One region of the Bacillus sp. C-3-6 genome, then DNA from elsewhere that is predicted to be linked to it. Evidence: riboswitches for the same ligand, from Rfam matches in the RefSeq annotation. Region 1 holds a riboswitch; the other holds the start of a gene.
What was found. A riboswitch is a leader RNA that binds a small molecule or an ion and turns the genes downstream of it on or off. The one in region 1 is predicted to bind preQ1.
Positions count from the first base shown of each region.

Region 2: another riboswitch for preQ1. It lies ahead of queC (7-cyano-7-deazaguanine synthase QueC); the one in region 1 lies ahead of ACW0JX_RS08140 (QueT transporter family protein).

Region 1 covers NZ_CM137247.1:1,574,381-1,582,406, reverse strand. The annotation lists gene ACW0JX_RS08190 (solute symporter family protein) at 1-594, opposite strand, end outside; gene ACW0JX_RS08185 (DUF485 domain-containing protein) at 597-938, opposite strand; gene ACW0JX_RS08180 (sterol desaturase family protein) at 1,160-1,789, opposite strand; gene ACW0JX_RS08175 (cytoplasmic protein) at 1,868-2,161, opposite strand; gene ACW0JX_RS08170 (LysE family transporter) at 2,181-2,924, opposite strand; gene ACW0JX_RS08165 (YqcI/YcgG family protein) at 2,939-3,667, opposite strand; gene cspB (cold shock-like protein CspB) at 3,929-4,126, shown strand; gene ACW0JX_RS08155 (DUF2564 family protein) at 4,246-4,494, shown strand; gene ACW0JX_RS08150 (zinc-finger domain-containing protein) at 4,529-4,705, opposite strand; gene ACW0JX_RS08145 (ribonuclease H family protein) at 4,718-5,377, opposite strand; gene ACW0JX_RS08140 (QueT transporter family protein) at 5,529-6,014, opposite strand; PreQ1 riboswitch class I at 6,021-6,065, opposite strand; gene ACW0JX_RS08135 (aldose 1-epimerase family protein) at 6,198-7,070, shown strand; gene ACW0JX_RS08130 (reverse transcriptase-like protein) at 7,139-7,525, shown strand; gene ACW0JX_RS08125 (DMT family transporter) at 7,539-8,026, shown strand, end outside.
Region 2 covers NZ_CM137247.1:1,330,179-1,338,204, forward strand. The annotation lists gene ACW0JX_RS06825 (DUF3149 domain-containing protein) at 1-977, opposite strand, end outside; gene ACW0JX_RS06830 (MarR family winged helix-turn-helix transcriptional regulator) at 1,173-1,619, shown strand; gene ACW0JX_RS06835 (M3 family oligoendopeptidase) at 1,779-3,473, shown strand; gene ACW0JX_RS06840 (DinB family protein) at 3,613-4,146, shown strand; gene ACW0JX_RS06845 (DUF6254 family protein) at 4,249-4,365, shown strand; gene kinB (sporulation sensor histidine kinase KinB) at 4,377-5,585, opposite strand; PreQ1 riboswitch class I at 5,792-5,835, shown strand; gene queC (7-cyano-7-deazaguanine synthase QueC) at 5,929-6,591, shown strand; gene queD (6-carboxytetrahydropterin synthase QueD) at 6,591-7,082, shown strand; gene queE (7-carboxy-7-deazaguanine synthase QueE) at 7,075-7,791, shown strand; gene queF (preQ(1) synthase) at 7,810-8,026, shown strand, end outside.

The DNA of each region.
Region 1 (8,026 bases):
TGCGAAAACGATAACAGAAATAATAAACGTACCAGCCATAAGCAATACAGCCTTTACGATTTGTACCCAGCTCGTTGCTGTCATACCTCCAAAAATAACATATACCGTCATAAGTGTTCCAACGATTAATACAGATGTCGTATATTCAATTCCTAATAATAATTTAATAAGTGCACCCGCGCCAACTAATTGTGCAATCATATAAAAGATAGAAATCGTCATCGTATTAAGAGCTGCAACTCCGCGAACTTTTTTCGCATCAAAGCGTGCTGCAATCATATCCGCCAAAGTGTACTTTCCTAAATTTCTAAGCGGTTCTGCAACAAGATACAGTACAACTAAATAAGCAACTAAAAAACCGATACTATAAAAGAATCCATCAAACCCAGTTAATGCGATTGCTCCGGCTATACCAAGAAATGAAGCAGCAGACATGTAATCTCCAGCGATGGCCAAACCATTTTGCCAACCAGTTAATCCCCCTCCGGCCGTATAAAATTCACTCGCATTTTTCGTTTTTTTCGATGCAAAATATGTTATGACGAGCGTACCAAGAACAATAATTAAAAATAGTGCAAATGCAGTAGTATTCAAGTTCAGCCCCTCCTTTTTTGCATATCTTGCAGAATTTTTTGGGAGATTTCATCAAATGACTCTGCTTTTTTGCTATAAATCATACATAGTGCCCATGTCATAATAAATTGGGAAAAAGCAAATACCCACGCCCATGTAACGTCACCAAATGCAGGTGTATTAAGCACCTTTGAATACGACGTTAAAATAGGTAATGCGATAAAAAAACTAAAAAAGAAAATACTCATTGGAATGATAAACTTCTTTTTCGTATTTAATAACAATTGAAATTCTTCCGACTGAACAACCTCTGTATAATTCACCTCATTTTGCAACTTACGTGCTGACGTATCATCTCGTTTCATTAACCGATCCCCTCTCTTACTTGAAATACACTTCCCCCTTGCATACCTAAAGACTAAATTTTATAAATATTCAGAAACTTATACTCATTTTAGACAATCCATACATTCATGCAAAGATTTTTCGATAGACATTTTTCGGCAATTTCCCCCAAATTTTTAATATACTTTTTCAAAATAAAGTGACACCTTACTTTTTTTCTTCATTAAGACAAAAGCAGTGCTTAACGCACTACTTTTGTCTTTTTTTCCTTTTCCAAATTACGAGCTGTTTCGCTTAACTCAACATCTTTTCCGTCTTTAAGTGTTCCAAATATAAAATCGAATACTGGATTTGAAACACCAAACCAAAACTTTTCGTTTTTATAATGGTGTAATATATGTTGTTTTTTTAGCCATCTTCCAAACTTAGTGACGGGACGAATCGGTCTATGGGCAATATAATGTTTCCATTCGTAAACGAGCAGCATGATAATCATTCCGATTCCAAATGAAAGTGTAATAGTAACACTTTTTGCAATACCAAATGCTATAAGCAAATAAATAGTAAAACTAGGTATACTAAACCATACAGGTAAAAACAAAAGTTTTAAATCCTCTGGATATACGTGGTGATCATAATGTAATCTTCTTAACATTTTTAATAGAAATGTGTTTTTAGGTGGTTTTATATGGAATAAAAAACGATGTGTCATATATTCATTAAGTGTATAGAAAACAATCCCAAACATACATGCTAACATGCCAACCCAAGAGAAAAGTTGCATTTTTAAAATAATAATGAAAATAAATAGAATGCTATACATAATAACGATATCATGTTGTAAAAAGAACTCTTTCCCCACTTTCTTCATCTTGTTTCCCCCTTTTCCCAAAAAACAGCCGCAACATATCGTTACGACTATTTCTTTTCTATTCTTATTCTATTCACTTTACAAATTTGCCTGCTGTTCTATTGTCGAGAAAAAATTATTTGGTCCAAATATATTTTGCTTCGAAATAATATGTTCCACTGCAAACACTGTTACTTCTCCTCTTTGCACTTCTCCAATAATGAGACCAAATATTTCATGATTTACTGCAAACGTCGGTTGCTTTGTTTGTAGCAATCTTGCAGCATTATGAAATACCGCTTCATATAGTGGATTTCTATCAGTAATTTCTTTTCGGATTTTTGGCGCTAACGTAATGATAATTTCTTTTCCGTCAATAGTGGTTCGATACATAAAAATCTCCCCTTCAATCTTATGTGAACAACTGTAAAGCTTTGTATGCAAAATGTATAGAGTAACCTACTAAAATAATACCTGCTCCAGCTGTTATGTAGCCAAGTGCTTTTGGTTTTAATAAAGTTCTTCCAAAATGTACAGAAAAAGCAATATTTAAATTCCATAAAATAATGCCAGCAATAATGCAAAGACTGTACAAAAAAGCTTCTTGTTTCGTTACCTTCGTAAGTAATGAGCTAAGTGTACTTCCGTATATACCAAACCAAAAAACAAGATTTAATGGATTGGATATCGCAATTAAAAATCCTGCCATAAACGATTGCTTAAGGCCACCTACCTCTTCTTTTTTATATTCCATATTCGAGTGGAAAATTCCTTGTTTTACACTTTGAAATCCTAAATAAAATAACAAGAAAAAACCCGTGCAATACATGAAGGCTTGTACATATGTATACATAAACACAGAAGATAAACCGAAATAAATAAGTAACATAAATAAAACATCTGCAGTCATTCCACCAATTCCAACAACCCAAGCATGCCAAAACCCACGTTCAATTCCTCGTTTTAACATTTCAATATTAATCGGCCCTACTGGTGCAGCTAATGAAATACCTAATACGATTTGCTGTATAATTGCTCCAAACATCGCTCTATCCTTTCTACTCTCTTTATTACTAGTTAATGATATAATTTGAAAAAATAGACTAGCTTTCGTAATAAAATACCCTTTTTTATCCAAAATATACAAAAGAGCCATCTAGGTGATGGCTCTTACTTTTTTATCTTATGAATAAAAGGGCATTTCCCTTTTATTGGTTCTACATCGTCTCCTATGAAATATTGTTTCCATTCACGATGCTCTGGGTCACCATAATGACTAATGTTAGGATGTTTCGGCAATTGATCCCACTTTTCAACTCGCTCACGGACCATTTGTCTTGAATATGCTCCTTTAGGACGATCTCCCTCTAATCCATCAAAAATAGTGCGTGGCTGAAACCCAATAACGAGAGCATTCCCTAAATGTCTAGTTTTTCGTTGTTTATAAGCTGGCGCATTTCCAAATGCGAATATTGGCTCACCACCAAATGAAAATTCCCATAAATAATGGTCTGGATCTTCAGGAATTTGCTTTGGCCATGCTTGATCATCGTTTTCATGCAAATACTGTAGCACTTTCCAAAAAGAATCGCGGTAATATTCGAGTGATTGTTCTTCACATTCCGGTTCTATAAAAAGGAAAAAGCCCCTTCTTACAATCGGCCTCTCTTTCATTAACTCTAAAAAAGATAACATTGTATGCGGCAAATGACTCCAATCATTATGAGAAAGAAATGAATAACGAAGTTCATTCTTTTTCAAAGCTGTTAAACCGAAATAACATGGAAAAGTTGGTTCTAACACAACACTTGAAAAAATCTCAAATTCTTTTGCAACCCAATCCGGTATGTCGGTTCTCGTTCTCATTTCTTCATTATCTAATAAGTAAGACTTATTCATTCTTTCACCTCATTATGTATAGCATTCAATTAAGAATATTACATACTCGGCCTGTCCTATACCTATTTAAAAATTCGACTGAAAAATTATTTAAAAATACAAAAAATAAAATCGCTTACTTGACTAAATTCTCCCAATTCGTGTATATTTAAATTAATCATTTAGCAGAATATTCAAGAATATAGCATTTTTAGTTTATATTATTTTTCAAATGAATTTCACTAAATGAAAATAGTAAACGCTTTTAGGAGGAATTATAACATGCAAGGAAAAGTAAAATGGTTTAACAACGAAAAAGGTTTTGGATTTATCGAAATGGAAGGCGCTGACGATGTATTCGTACATTTCTCTGCTATTCAAGGAGATGGCTACAAAGCTTTAGAAGAAGGTCAAGAAGTATCTTTCGACATTACTGAAGGTAACCGTGGACCTCAAGCTGCTAACGTAGTAAAACTTTAATCCAACATATAACAGGAGGTTACCTTACTTGGTAACCTCCTTTATTATTCCTTTGTATATTTCCGTTTTACAGAGCAAAAACTATGTGAAATGCGCAATATACAAAGGAGGCAGTAACAATGGGATCAGAAGTAAATGATTTTGAAGAAGTAAAATTCCGTGTAGAAACAGCACAAAAAATGGTAGGCTCAGCAACAATTTCAATGGATCCAGATACATTAGAGCATGCTACTACTGCAGTAGAAGCAGCTCGCTCACAGCTTGAAATTATGAAATCTGTTGCAGTAGATTTAGATGAACCATTTTTAATGAACGAGGAAAAGAAACTAAGCAAATGCGAGCAGCAATTAAACGAAGCAAAGCACTAAAAAAACATCCAGAGAATTTTCTCTGGATGTTTTTTCATGACAACTGTTCTCCATACTTTTTCAATGTTTCACCAACTGTACATTGCCTTATACAAAATGAATGAGCATAATACTTACTATTTGTCTTTCGATTATGTTCTCGCAAAAAACATCCTTCACAATACGTTTCTAATAAGTCATTTACCTCTGTAATGAGTTGCTTTTTATCCACCTTTGCACCTCTCTATTCGGTTATTTCTTTATGACTATCAATAACTGTTCCTTCTAATGCTTGCGTTGCTAATTGATGTGCTTCTTTATTTTGTTTTCTAGATATCGGTTCACATACAAGTTTTAATTTCATTTGCTTCGCCTTTTGTTCAATTTGATCTAAATAATGGTTTAAATGCTCATCATAACAAGGCCATTCTCCGGCTAATTGCTGCAGTACCACTTGTGAATCTCCGCGAAGTGTAACTGCTTCATACTTAATCCCTAGTTCCTCGAGTATATTCATACCGTATAATAATGATGCATATTCCGCTTCATTATTATCATATATACCTTCTATATATGCATTGCGGCGAATACGGTAGTTTGTATTTCCTTTTTTATAATACACACATATACCAACGCCAGCTTCTTTCGTTTGCACATCATACCCCCCATCAAAATAAACGAGTATTTCTTGGGGCTCTTCCTCTACTTGCTTACTTAACTTTTTCATCTCTTTTAATGACCATTCTGCGTCCATTTCATCGTAAAATAAAAGTTCCTTAGCTCTTCCTGTTTTCTCAAAATCCTCTGCAAATTGAAGTACTTCTTCTATGTTCATATACTCTGTTGTTAATTCCGTCTGCAATCCACGCTTCGTTTTATACAACCAATGAATTTTATATTTCATACTACATTCCCCTTATGTAAGACTTCTTATATATATCCGGCTAATTGAAGCCTCACTTTATTTTATTATATTTTATCTAGAGTCACAGCATTATATTCAATATGATTACATACAAAAAGAGCTATCCCTATAGGAATAGCTCTTTCATCTATTACATAAATCTTTCAAATTGTACTCGCTTATTAATCCAGTACATTACAGGCATACCGATCGCCATGACAACAAATTCACCAATTGCACAAGTTAACCAAGACAACATAAATGGTAAACCCAATGCAAGATGAAGTTCAATTGCAATCATAAACATTGTAATCGTAAAGATAACTGTATTAAAAATCATACGAGCCCAAACACCTTTAATAAATCGCATAGAAATAATCGTTGCAACTAACGCAAGAATAGATTGCCCTACTCCAAATACTAAATCGTAAGCGATCATAGGTGAGAAAAAGAGATTCGTTAAAAATACACCTAATACAATTCCGTAAATTGCTTTCTTGTTAAATACAACGAGATGATTAAACATCTCTGAAATACGAAATTGTACATTCGTAAAGCCAAATGGCTGAATAAGCATAGAAACAGCAATATATAATGCCGCTAAAATACCATTACCGACTAAAGTTCTAATATTCATGACAAAATCTCCTTAGTTTTTTTACGTGGGATGGTTTCGAACCACGTTATTCGTTTTTTAAGCAACAAGATTATATTTTACGTGGTAGCCCCTCTTTCGTCAATAGATTCCTATCATAAACTACCTTTTTCCTTTTAGACAACGTATAATGAAACATATGAAAGATTTAGGAGGTTTCACTTCATGACAGCAACAATTCAAAATGAAAAAGTGATCGTTTCCATTTCTGACAAAGGTGCAGAATTACAGAGCGTTCGCTTAAAAGAAGACAACACAGAATATTTATGGCAAGGTGATTCTACTTATTGGGGACGCCGTGCACCAATTTTGTTCCCAATTGTCGGCCGATTAGTAGATAATACATACTACGTAGACGGTAAATCATATTCATTAACACAACACGGTTTCGCTCGTGATCTTACTTTCTCTGTGAAAGAACAAAGCGAAACAAAAATCACTTATATCGTTACTAGTAATGAAGAAACATTAAAAAAATACCCATACGAATTCGAACTACTCGTTTCTTATGAGCTAGATGGACAAATCGTTCATGTAACATATGAAGTAAACAATCCTACTTCAAAAGAGATGTTCTTCTCAATCGGAGCACATCCTGGCTTCAACTTCCCTTTATTGGATGGTGAATCATTTACAGATTATCATTTATCGTTTAATGGTTCGGAACGCTTAGAAACAAGCGTATTAGAAGGACCTTATCTTTCAAACAAAAAGCAATTAATCGCTGAAAATACAACTGAATTGCCACTTACATATGATTTATTCAAAAATGATGCGCTTATTTTTGAAAATATGAATACGAATGAAATTTCGATTCGTTCTCATAAACATAATAAATTTGTAAAAGTAGAATTTGATGGCTTCCCATTTGTCGGCGTATGGACACCAGGGGATAACGCACCTTTCTTATGTATTGAACCTTGGTATGGAATCGCTGATGAAATAAATCCAGCAAAAGATTTCAAGGACAAAAAGGGAATTCAATCGTTACAAGCGAATGAAACATTTACATGTTGTTATAGCATCACAATCGGATAACTACTCTATCCCCTACTTCAAAAAGCATTTAAGTAGGGGATAATCTTATAATTTGGAGGTTTCTCATTTTGATTGAAGTATATATTGATGGTGCATCAAAAGGAAATCCTGGTCCTTCTGGTGCAGGAGTGTTTATTAAAGGCGTTCAGCCGCCTGTACAATTATCATTACCACTTGGAACAATGTCCAATCATGAAGCAGAATACCGCGCTTTACTTCTAGCATTAAAATATTGCATCGAGCATAATTATAGCACTGTCTCTTTTCGTACAGATTCCCAGCTTGTCGAACGGGCTGTTGAAAAGGAATACGCAAAAAATAAAATATTTGCACCTCTTTTAGATGAAGCACTGCAGTACATAAAAAACTTCGATCTCTTTTTTATTAAGTGGATTCCAAGTAGTCAAAATAAAGTAGCTGATGAATTAGCTAGAAAAGCTATATTACAAAATTAACGGGGGTATGAGTGTGAAAAAAGAGTGGATTGCTCCTCTTGCTTTATTATTTGTCTCTTTTATTTGGGGAGCTACGTTTGTTGTCGTTCAAAACGCTATGTCTTTCGTTGGTCCATTTACGTTTAATGGTATTCGCTTTTTATTCGCTGGAATTATTTTATTATTCGTTCAAATTATTTTCTCACAAAAAACTTCAAAACAAGATATAAAACATAGTAGCACGGCAGGGATAATCGTTGGTTTTTTCTTATTTGTCGGTTATTTATTGCAAACATTTGGCTTACTCTATACAACATCTTCAAAAGCAGGTTTCTTAACTGGGCTAAGCATTGTTATGGTCCCAATCTTATCATTTATCTTTTTAAAACAAAAAGCTACCATTTTCATCGTACTTGGTATTGCTGTAGCTACAACAGGTTTGTACTTATTAACAGCTGCTGATTCTTTCCAATTAAATATAGGAGATATACTTGTTCTCGGTTGTGCAGTCGCTTTCGCTGC
Region 2 (8,026 bases), 240 kb from region 1:
ATTACGGAAAAGTAGAACTGATCTTGTTCATCTTTATATTTCTCTTTTAATAGAGCGACGAGTCCTTTAATTCCAGTAAGAGGATTACGGATTTCGTGTGCTGTACTTGCTGCAAAAGTTCCAACTAATTCAATTTTCTGTAGTTCGTTTTGTTGTCTTTCAAGTTTTGTTTGACGTTTTAACAACATATATTGAGCAAGTAAAAATAAAATAGATATTAAAAATAAAGTAGCGATACACTCTATTGCAACCCACTGGTATAAGGTTTTCTGATGAATAGGTAATGGAGAAACAGAGACCTTCCAATTTAATCTTTGGAGTGGGGTAGTAAGCATATTAGAATGCGTATCACTTGTGTCGTTATTATCATCGGTTAGAAAAACTACATCATGTTTATCAGTTACCTCAAAATGGTATTGTGGTTTAATGGCATTTAAAGAAGATGAAATGTAATCAAAGCGTAAACTAGCTAATAATAATCCTGAGAGCTCTTTCTGTTTATTGAATATGGGGGTAGCAATCATAATAGCTTTATGTCCAAGAACGCGATCAGTAATGACTGATGATACAGTGGTTTTTTTAGTTTGTAGCACGTCTTGAATATATTTACGGTCTGAAACATCTATAGGCTTTGATTCATCTTCAGATGAGATTGTAATGACCCCTTCTGGTGTAGCGTAATATAAACCAGAGAAGCGTGCATCGTTCCCATCTGTATCATGTACAATTTGTTTAATGCCGTTTATATTACCAGTCTCGGTGCCTACAACTTTTGCAAGCATGTCTAAAGCAGAAATTGCTTCACCAAGATGATGATCTAAATAATCTCTATATAAAAAGAGAACTGTATGAGCGGATAATTTGTTTTCCTGTTTCATTTTATATGTATGATACGAATAAAATGTAGCACCAATCCCTATTGTCGGTAGGATAACAAGCAATATATATATAATTATGCTTTGGAATTTGACTTTCAAATGTGGTACTCCTTCTTTTTTTATTATCATTATATATAAACTATGTTAAAATTGTCATGTTTTTATTCAAGAATGATTCTTAATATATTAGGGGAGAGGAAATGGATGAGTGAATGCTCATTCGGAATTCACATGAAGTATGAAGTGGCATTTTCTTTTTATTGCTGAGAATTTAAGTGAAGGGTTGAAAGTTCTATGACATCAAATAATGAACGAGAAGATATTTCTCAATCTTTAAAAGTATTTATTGCATTATCTCGTGTACATCGTTCTGTTATGGATACTACAAATAAATCTATACAAAGTAACGGGTTAAATCCAACTGAATTTGCTGTATTAGAACTGCTATATCATAAAGGCGGTCAACCACTCCAGCAAATTGGTGAGCGCATTTTAATAGCCAGTGGCAGCATTACATATGTTGTAGATAAGCTGGAGAAAAAGGGATTAGTAAAGAGAATCCCATGTCCGAATGACAGACGTGTTATTTACGCGCAATTAACTGAGTCTGGCGAGAACTTTATTGCTTCTATTTTTCCGGGGCATGAGAAAGTTATACATCAGTCTTTTGAAATGTTAACGAAAGATGAAAAAGATGAATTACTTGATCTATTAAAAAAAATTGGGAAGTATGAAAAATAATAATATGTTCCAAAGGAGCTTTGGATAAATAAATCCAGGGCTTTTTTATTTGCAATGAACTCAGAGTAGTCACTGCCGAATTTTGTTGAAAATTAAGAGGGAATTCGAGAATACGTATTGAATTATAATAAAGGTATGTAATGGAGAGGAGGCTCGTTCATGTCATTTAAAGACTATGAATATAAACGCCCAAATATTGAAGAGTTAAAAGAGAAATTTACTGTTGCTTTAGAGAAGTTTGATAACGCAAAAACTGTAGAAGAACAAAAACAAGTCATTCATTCAATTAATGAAATTCGCAACGATTTTGGTACAATGGGAAACCTTTGTTACATTCGCCATTCTGTTGATACGACGGATACTTTTTATAAGGAGGAGCAGGATTTCTTTGATGAATTCTCTCCAGTTGTACAAGGATATGGTACAAAATATTATAAGGCACTTATTAATTCTCCATTTCGTGAAGAATTAGAGGCGTATTATGGAAAACAATTATTTGCTCTAGCAGAATGTGATTTAAAAACATATTCAGATGAAGTCGTGAAAGATTTACAATTAGAAAATAAATTATCGTCGCAATATACACAGTTATTAGCATCCGCAAAAATTGACTTTGCTGGAGAAGAAAGAACGTTATCGCAATTGATTCCGTTTATGCAAGGAAAAGAAAGAAGCGAACGTAAAGCAGCAAGTGAAGCATACTACGGATTTTTAGCTGGAAATGAGGAAGAACTAGATCGTATTTATGATGAGCTTGTTAAAGTGAGAACGAAAATCGCAAAATCTTTAGGTTTCAAAACCTTTGTTGAACTTGGATATGCAAGAATGTACCGTACAGATTATAATGCGGAGATGGTGGCTAATTACCGTCAGCAAGTGCTGGATTATATCGTTCCCGTTACAACGGAATTAAGAAAGCGACAACAAGCACGTATCGGTGTAGAGAAGTTAGCTTATTACGACGAAAACTTTGAGTTTGCTACAGGTAACCCAACTCCAAAAGGAGATGCGGATTGGATTGTTGATCATGGAAAGACGATGTATAAAGAGTTATCGGCTGAAACAGATGAATTTTTCAATTTCATGCTAGATAACGATTTATTAGATTTAGTTGCGAAAAAAGGAAAAGCTGGTGGCGGATATTGTACATATATTGAGAATTATAAAGCGCCATTTATTTTCTCAAACTTCAATGGAACATCTGGTGACATTGATGTATTAACACATGAAGCAGGTCATGCTTTCCAAGTATATGAAAGTCGTAAATTTGAAATTCCAGAATATAATTGGCCAACATATGAGGCATGTGAAATCCACTCTATGAGTATGGAATTCTTTACATGGCCATGGATGAAGCTATTCTTTGAAGAAGATGCAGATAAATATTACTTCTCTCACTTAAGTTCAGCACTTCTGTTTTTACCTTATGGTGTATCTGTTGATGAATATCAACATTATGTATATGAAAATCCTGAAGCATCACCTGAAGAGCGTAAGACAGCGTGGCGTAACATAGAGAAGAAATATTTACCGCATCGTGATTATGAGGATAATGATTATTTAGAGCGCGGTGGTTTTTGGCAACGTCAAGGGCATATTTATAGCTCACCTTTCTATTATATTGATTACACGCTTGCTCAAATTTGTGCGCTACAATTTTGGAAACGTGCAAGAGATAATAGACAAGAGGCATGGGAAGATTATGTGAATCTGTGCCAACAAGGTGGAAGTAAATCGTTCTTAGAATTAGTAGAAGTTGCAAATTTAACATCACCATTTGCTGAAGGCTGTGTGAAAAGTGTTATTACAGAAATTGAAGCATGGTTACATGCGATTGACGACACAAAATTGTAAAAAACATGCGCTTTTTTTCACATGTTTAACATCGACATAATGGGAAAATGATGAGATAATAAAAGAAAATTCAGAATACTAAAGAGGTGTTTCTAATAAGGAGCACCTCTTTTCACCAACAAAAAGGGGGGAAAGAAGTATGCTTCAATCTAATATGGATGTGAGTTTAGAAAGTTTAGTAAGCTCATTACAGTCTACTCGAAGCACGCTATTATCAGAAATTGAAATGTTAAATGATACAGAAGTGAATGTAAAGCCACGCCGTGATAAATGGAGTATTATTCAAATTTTACACCACTTGCATTTAGTTGAACAATCTGTCACGTCTGCCCTTGTATATGCTTTACAAAAAAATGAAAGAAACATGACTCCATTTAAAGACCTCCAACTTACGATTGATCGCACACATAAACGAGAAGCTCCTCAGCAAATGCAACCAACAGAAACTTTAATGAAAAAACAGCAAGGAATTCAATTACTAGAACATTCACGACAAGAACTATTACATGCGCTTCATAGTGTTATAGATGAAAAAGATCTATTTGAAAATGGATTAAAGCATCCTGTTTTTAATGATCTGAATTTGTATCAATGGGTTCAATTTCTTGATTTGCATGAACAAAGACATCTTACGCAATTAAAAGAGGCGAAACATGCAATTTTGCAGCGCTAAAGTGGAAGAAGTGGGAAACCACTTCTTTTTTTGATACGTGCATAGTTTTCTTTCTTATTTTGGAATACTACATGGAGAAAGAAAAGAAGGAGTTGAAAAAATATGTCTAAGAAGAAGCGAGAAGAAGAGCGCGCCTGGAAAGCGCGTAAAGAAAATCAACAACCGCACGGAAAAGTGAAAGCTTTTGCTGAATTAGTTGAAGGAACAGAAAAAACGTGATGATTATTTCATCACGTTTTTTGTATGAGTGGAAAAGTTAATAAAAAGGTTGTACCGATTCCTTTTTCACTTATAATATCAATTTTTCCATTCATAGCTTGAACAACACTGAATACGACCATCATTCCAAGTCCAGTGCCTTTTTCTTTCGTTGAATAGAAAGGCGAGCCAAGACGTTTTACTTGTTCTGAATCCATACCGACTCCTGTATCTTTTATATATAACTGAATATGCTTATGATCAGGAACTAATGTGAAATAAAGATCACCGCCTTTTGGCATAGCCTCAATGCAATTTTTTAAAATATTTAATAAACATTGATTTAGTTTTTGCTTTTCTCCAGCGATAAAAAAAGAAGTGCTTTGCTTTATATAATGAGTACGTACATTTGTTAAATTAGCAAGCGGTGTAATTAACGACAATGCATGTAGTAATTCTTCTTCTAACTGTAATGTTTGTTCTTTTTCAATGCTTGGTTTAGCAAAGGTTAAATAATCTGTAAGAACATGATTTGCTTGTTCAATGCCGTTAATGGCAATGTCGATATATAATTTTCGTTCCTGCTCAGTGCATGTATCTGATTGTAACAGTTGTAAAAACCCTTTTGTTGAAGTTAATGGATTGCGAATTTCATGAGAGATAGACGCTGCCATTTCACCAATTAAATGAAATTTTTCAGCATTTATAAGTTCGTTTTGGAGACGAACTTGAGTTTGTAATATGTGTAGTAAATATAAAATTAGAATCGTACCAAGCATTGAACATAACTCATACACAATAATATGCGGTATATAATCAGTCTTATTTGTAACCTTTGAAAGGAAGAAGGGTATCCAACTAAATCCGTATGTGAGACTGTAGATAATAGCAAGTGTTATTTTTATACGATTAGAAGTTCGATTGAAAAATTTATATGTTAATAGTAGAACAATAAATAGAAGAACAGAACCGATAAGAGATGGGAAAACACCGATCCCACCTAATAATAAGCGATATATGTTTAATACGACTAAGATAGAACCACCAGCAATAGGCCCTCCCGTTAATGTACCGACAATTAATACAATATGGCGCATATCAAATTGAAAACCATTATTTGTTTTTGCTGCAAATGTAATACAGAGTACGGTAGCGAGGCAACAGAGTACAATGAATATAGCTGAATTTAATTTAGGAGAGCGTTTCCCTTTTTGATTCCAAAATAAATGATATACGAGCATTGTAATCAGGATGAATAATATATTTAAAAAGAGATAAATAATAAAGGATTTCAGTGGGATGCCTCCTCTCTTCTTATATTAAATTAATCATACTATAAAATGAAAGAAATGAAATGATAAATAGCGGAAAAATCAGAAATTTTTACGCTAGTATACAATATGTTACAATAAGCTGTGTCAATGAAAGAAGAAATTCCGTGCACCGCGCGGGAGAGGTTCGCGAACTCCCTCTATAAAAAACTATGGAAACAACAATATCCTTAGGTATTGTTTTGTTTTTTTATTGTGACAGTTCAAGAACGTTCTTTCTTCTTATTTATAGTAGAGAAGGAGAATGAGTGAAATGAAAAAAGAAAAAGCAGTTGTTGTTTTTAGTGGAGGACAAGATAGTACGACATGTTTATTTTGGGCAATAGAGCAGTTTGCAGAGGTAGAAGCTGTAACATTTAATTACAATCAACGTCATAAGCTAGAAATTGATTGTGCAGCGGAAATTGCAAAAGAGCTAGGAATAAAGCATACGGTACTAGATATGAGTCTATTAAATCAACTTGCTCCAAATGCGTTAACGAGAACGGATATGGAGATTACACATGAAGAAGGTGAATTGCCATCGACATTTGTAGATGGACGAAATTTACTCTTCCTATCATTTGCTGCTGTATTAGCAAAACAAGTTGGAGCACGTCATATTGTAACAGGTGTATGTGAAACTGATTTCAGTGGTTATCCAGACTGCCGTGACGTGTTTGTGAAATCGTTAAACGTTACTTTAAATTTATCTATGGATTACCCGTTTGTCATACACACGCCACTTATGTGGATTGATAAAGCTGAAACATGGAAATTATCAGATGAACTTGGAGCATTTGAGTTTGTTCGGGAAAAAACATTAACATGTTATAACGGAATCATTGGTGATGGTTGCGGTGAATGTCCAGCATGTCAACTTCGTAAAGCAGGATTAGATACGTACCTACAGGAACGCGAAGGAGCGAACAACTAATGGATAACTTTTTTGGATTTCGCATCGTAGAGAATTTGCAAAAAATGGACAAGGATATTCAGCGTAAACAACTCAAATACCATAATAAAAGAGTAATGGTCAGCAAGGAATTTACATTTGATGCAGCACACCATTTACACTGTTATGAAGGGAAATGTAAAAACTTACATGGTCACACATATAAAGTTGTATTTGGAATTAGTGGATATGTAAATGAAATAGGTCTTGCAATTGACTTTGGAGATATAAAAGAAATTTGGAAGAATGAAATCGAAATTTATTTGGATCATCGTTATTTAAACGAAACGTTACCTGCAATGAATACGACTGCTGAAAATATGGTCGTTTGGATTTATGAAAAGATGGCAGAAGCACTAACAAAAGAGAATCGAGTGAACGAATATAAAGGAGCCCGCGTTGAATTTGTTCGTCTATTTGAGACGCCGACTAGTTATGCGGAAGTAAGACGGGAGTGGATGCTTGATGAGTAAAATCCCTGTCTTAGAAATATTCGGTCCGACTATTCAAGGTGAAGGAATGGTTGTAGGGCAAAAGACAATGTTTATCCGTACAGCTGGTTGTGATTATAGCTGTGCTTGGTGTGATTCTGCTTTTACGTGGGATGGATCAGCTAAAGATCAAATTAGACAGATGACACCAGAAGATATTTGGGATGAGCTTGTTGCAATTGGAGGAGAAAATTTTTCTCATGTTACGATTTCAGGCGGAAATCCGGCATTACTGAAAAATATTGAGTTTCTTCTTTCAATATTAAAAGAAAATGGAATGCGAACGGCAATTGAAACGCAAGGGAGTAAATGGCAAGATTGGTTACTTCAAATTGATGAGGTAACAATTTCTCCAAAACCACCAAGTTCGACGATGAAAACAGATTTTCAGAAGTTAGATGCTATTATTCAGAAACTAGCAGGAAAAGATATTAGTTTAAAAGTAGTAGTATTCGATGATCATGATTTTGAATATGCAGTTAAGATGCACGAACGTTATCCAGGTGTACCATTTTTCCTGCAAGTAGGAAACGATGATACAAAAACAGTGGATGATGCGATGCTTATTAAAAAATTATTAGATAAGTATGAGTGGCTGATTGATAAAGCTGTAAATTGTAAAGAGATGAATGATGCAAAAGTATTGCCTCAGCTTCATGCGTTAGTATGGGGAAATAAACGCGGCGTATAACGAGAAGGGATGTTTAAAATGACTGGAAGATTAGATGAAGATTTAAAAGATGTAACATTATTAGGAAATCAAAATACAAAATATTTATTTGAATATAGCCCAGAAATATTAGAGGTATTTGATAATAATCATCCAAACCGTGATTATTTTGTAAAATTCAATTGTCCTGAATTTACAAGTTTATGTCCGAAAACAGGACAACCAGATTTTGCAACAATTTATATTAGCTATATTC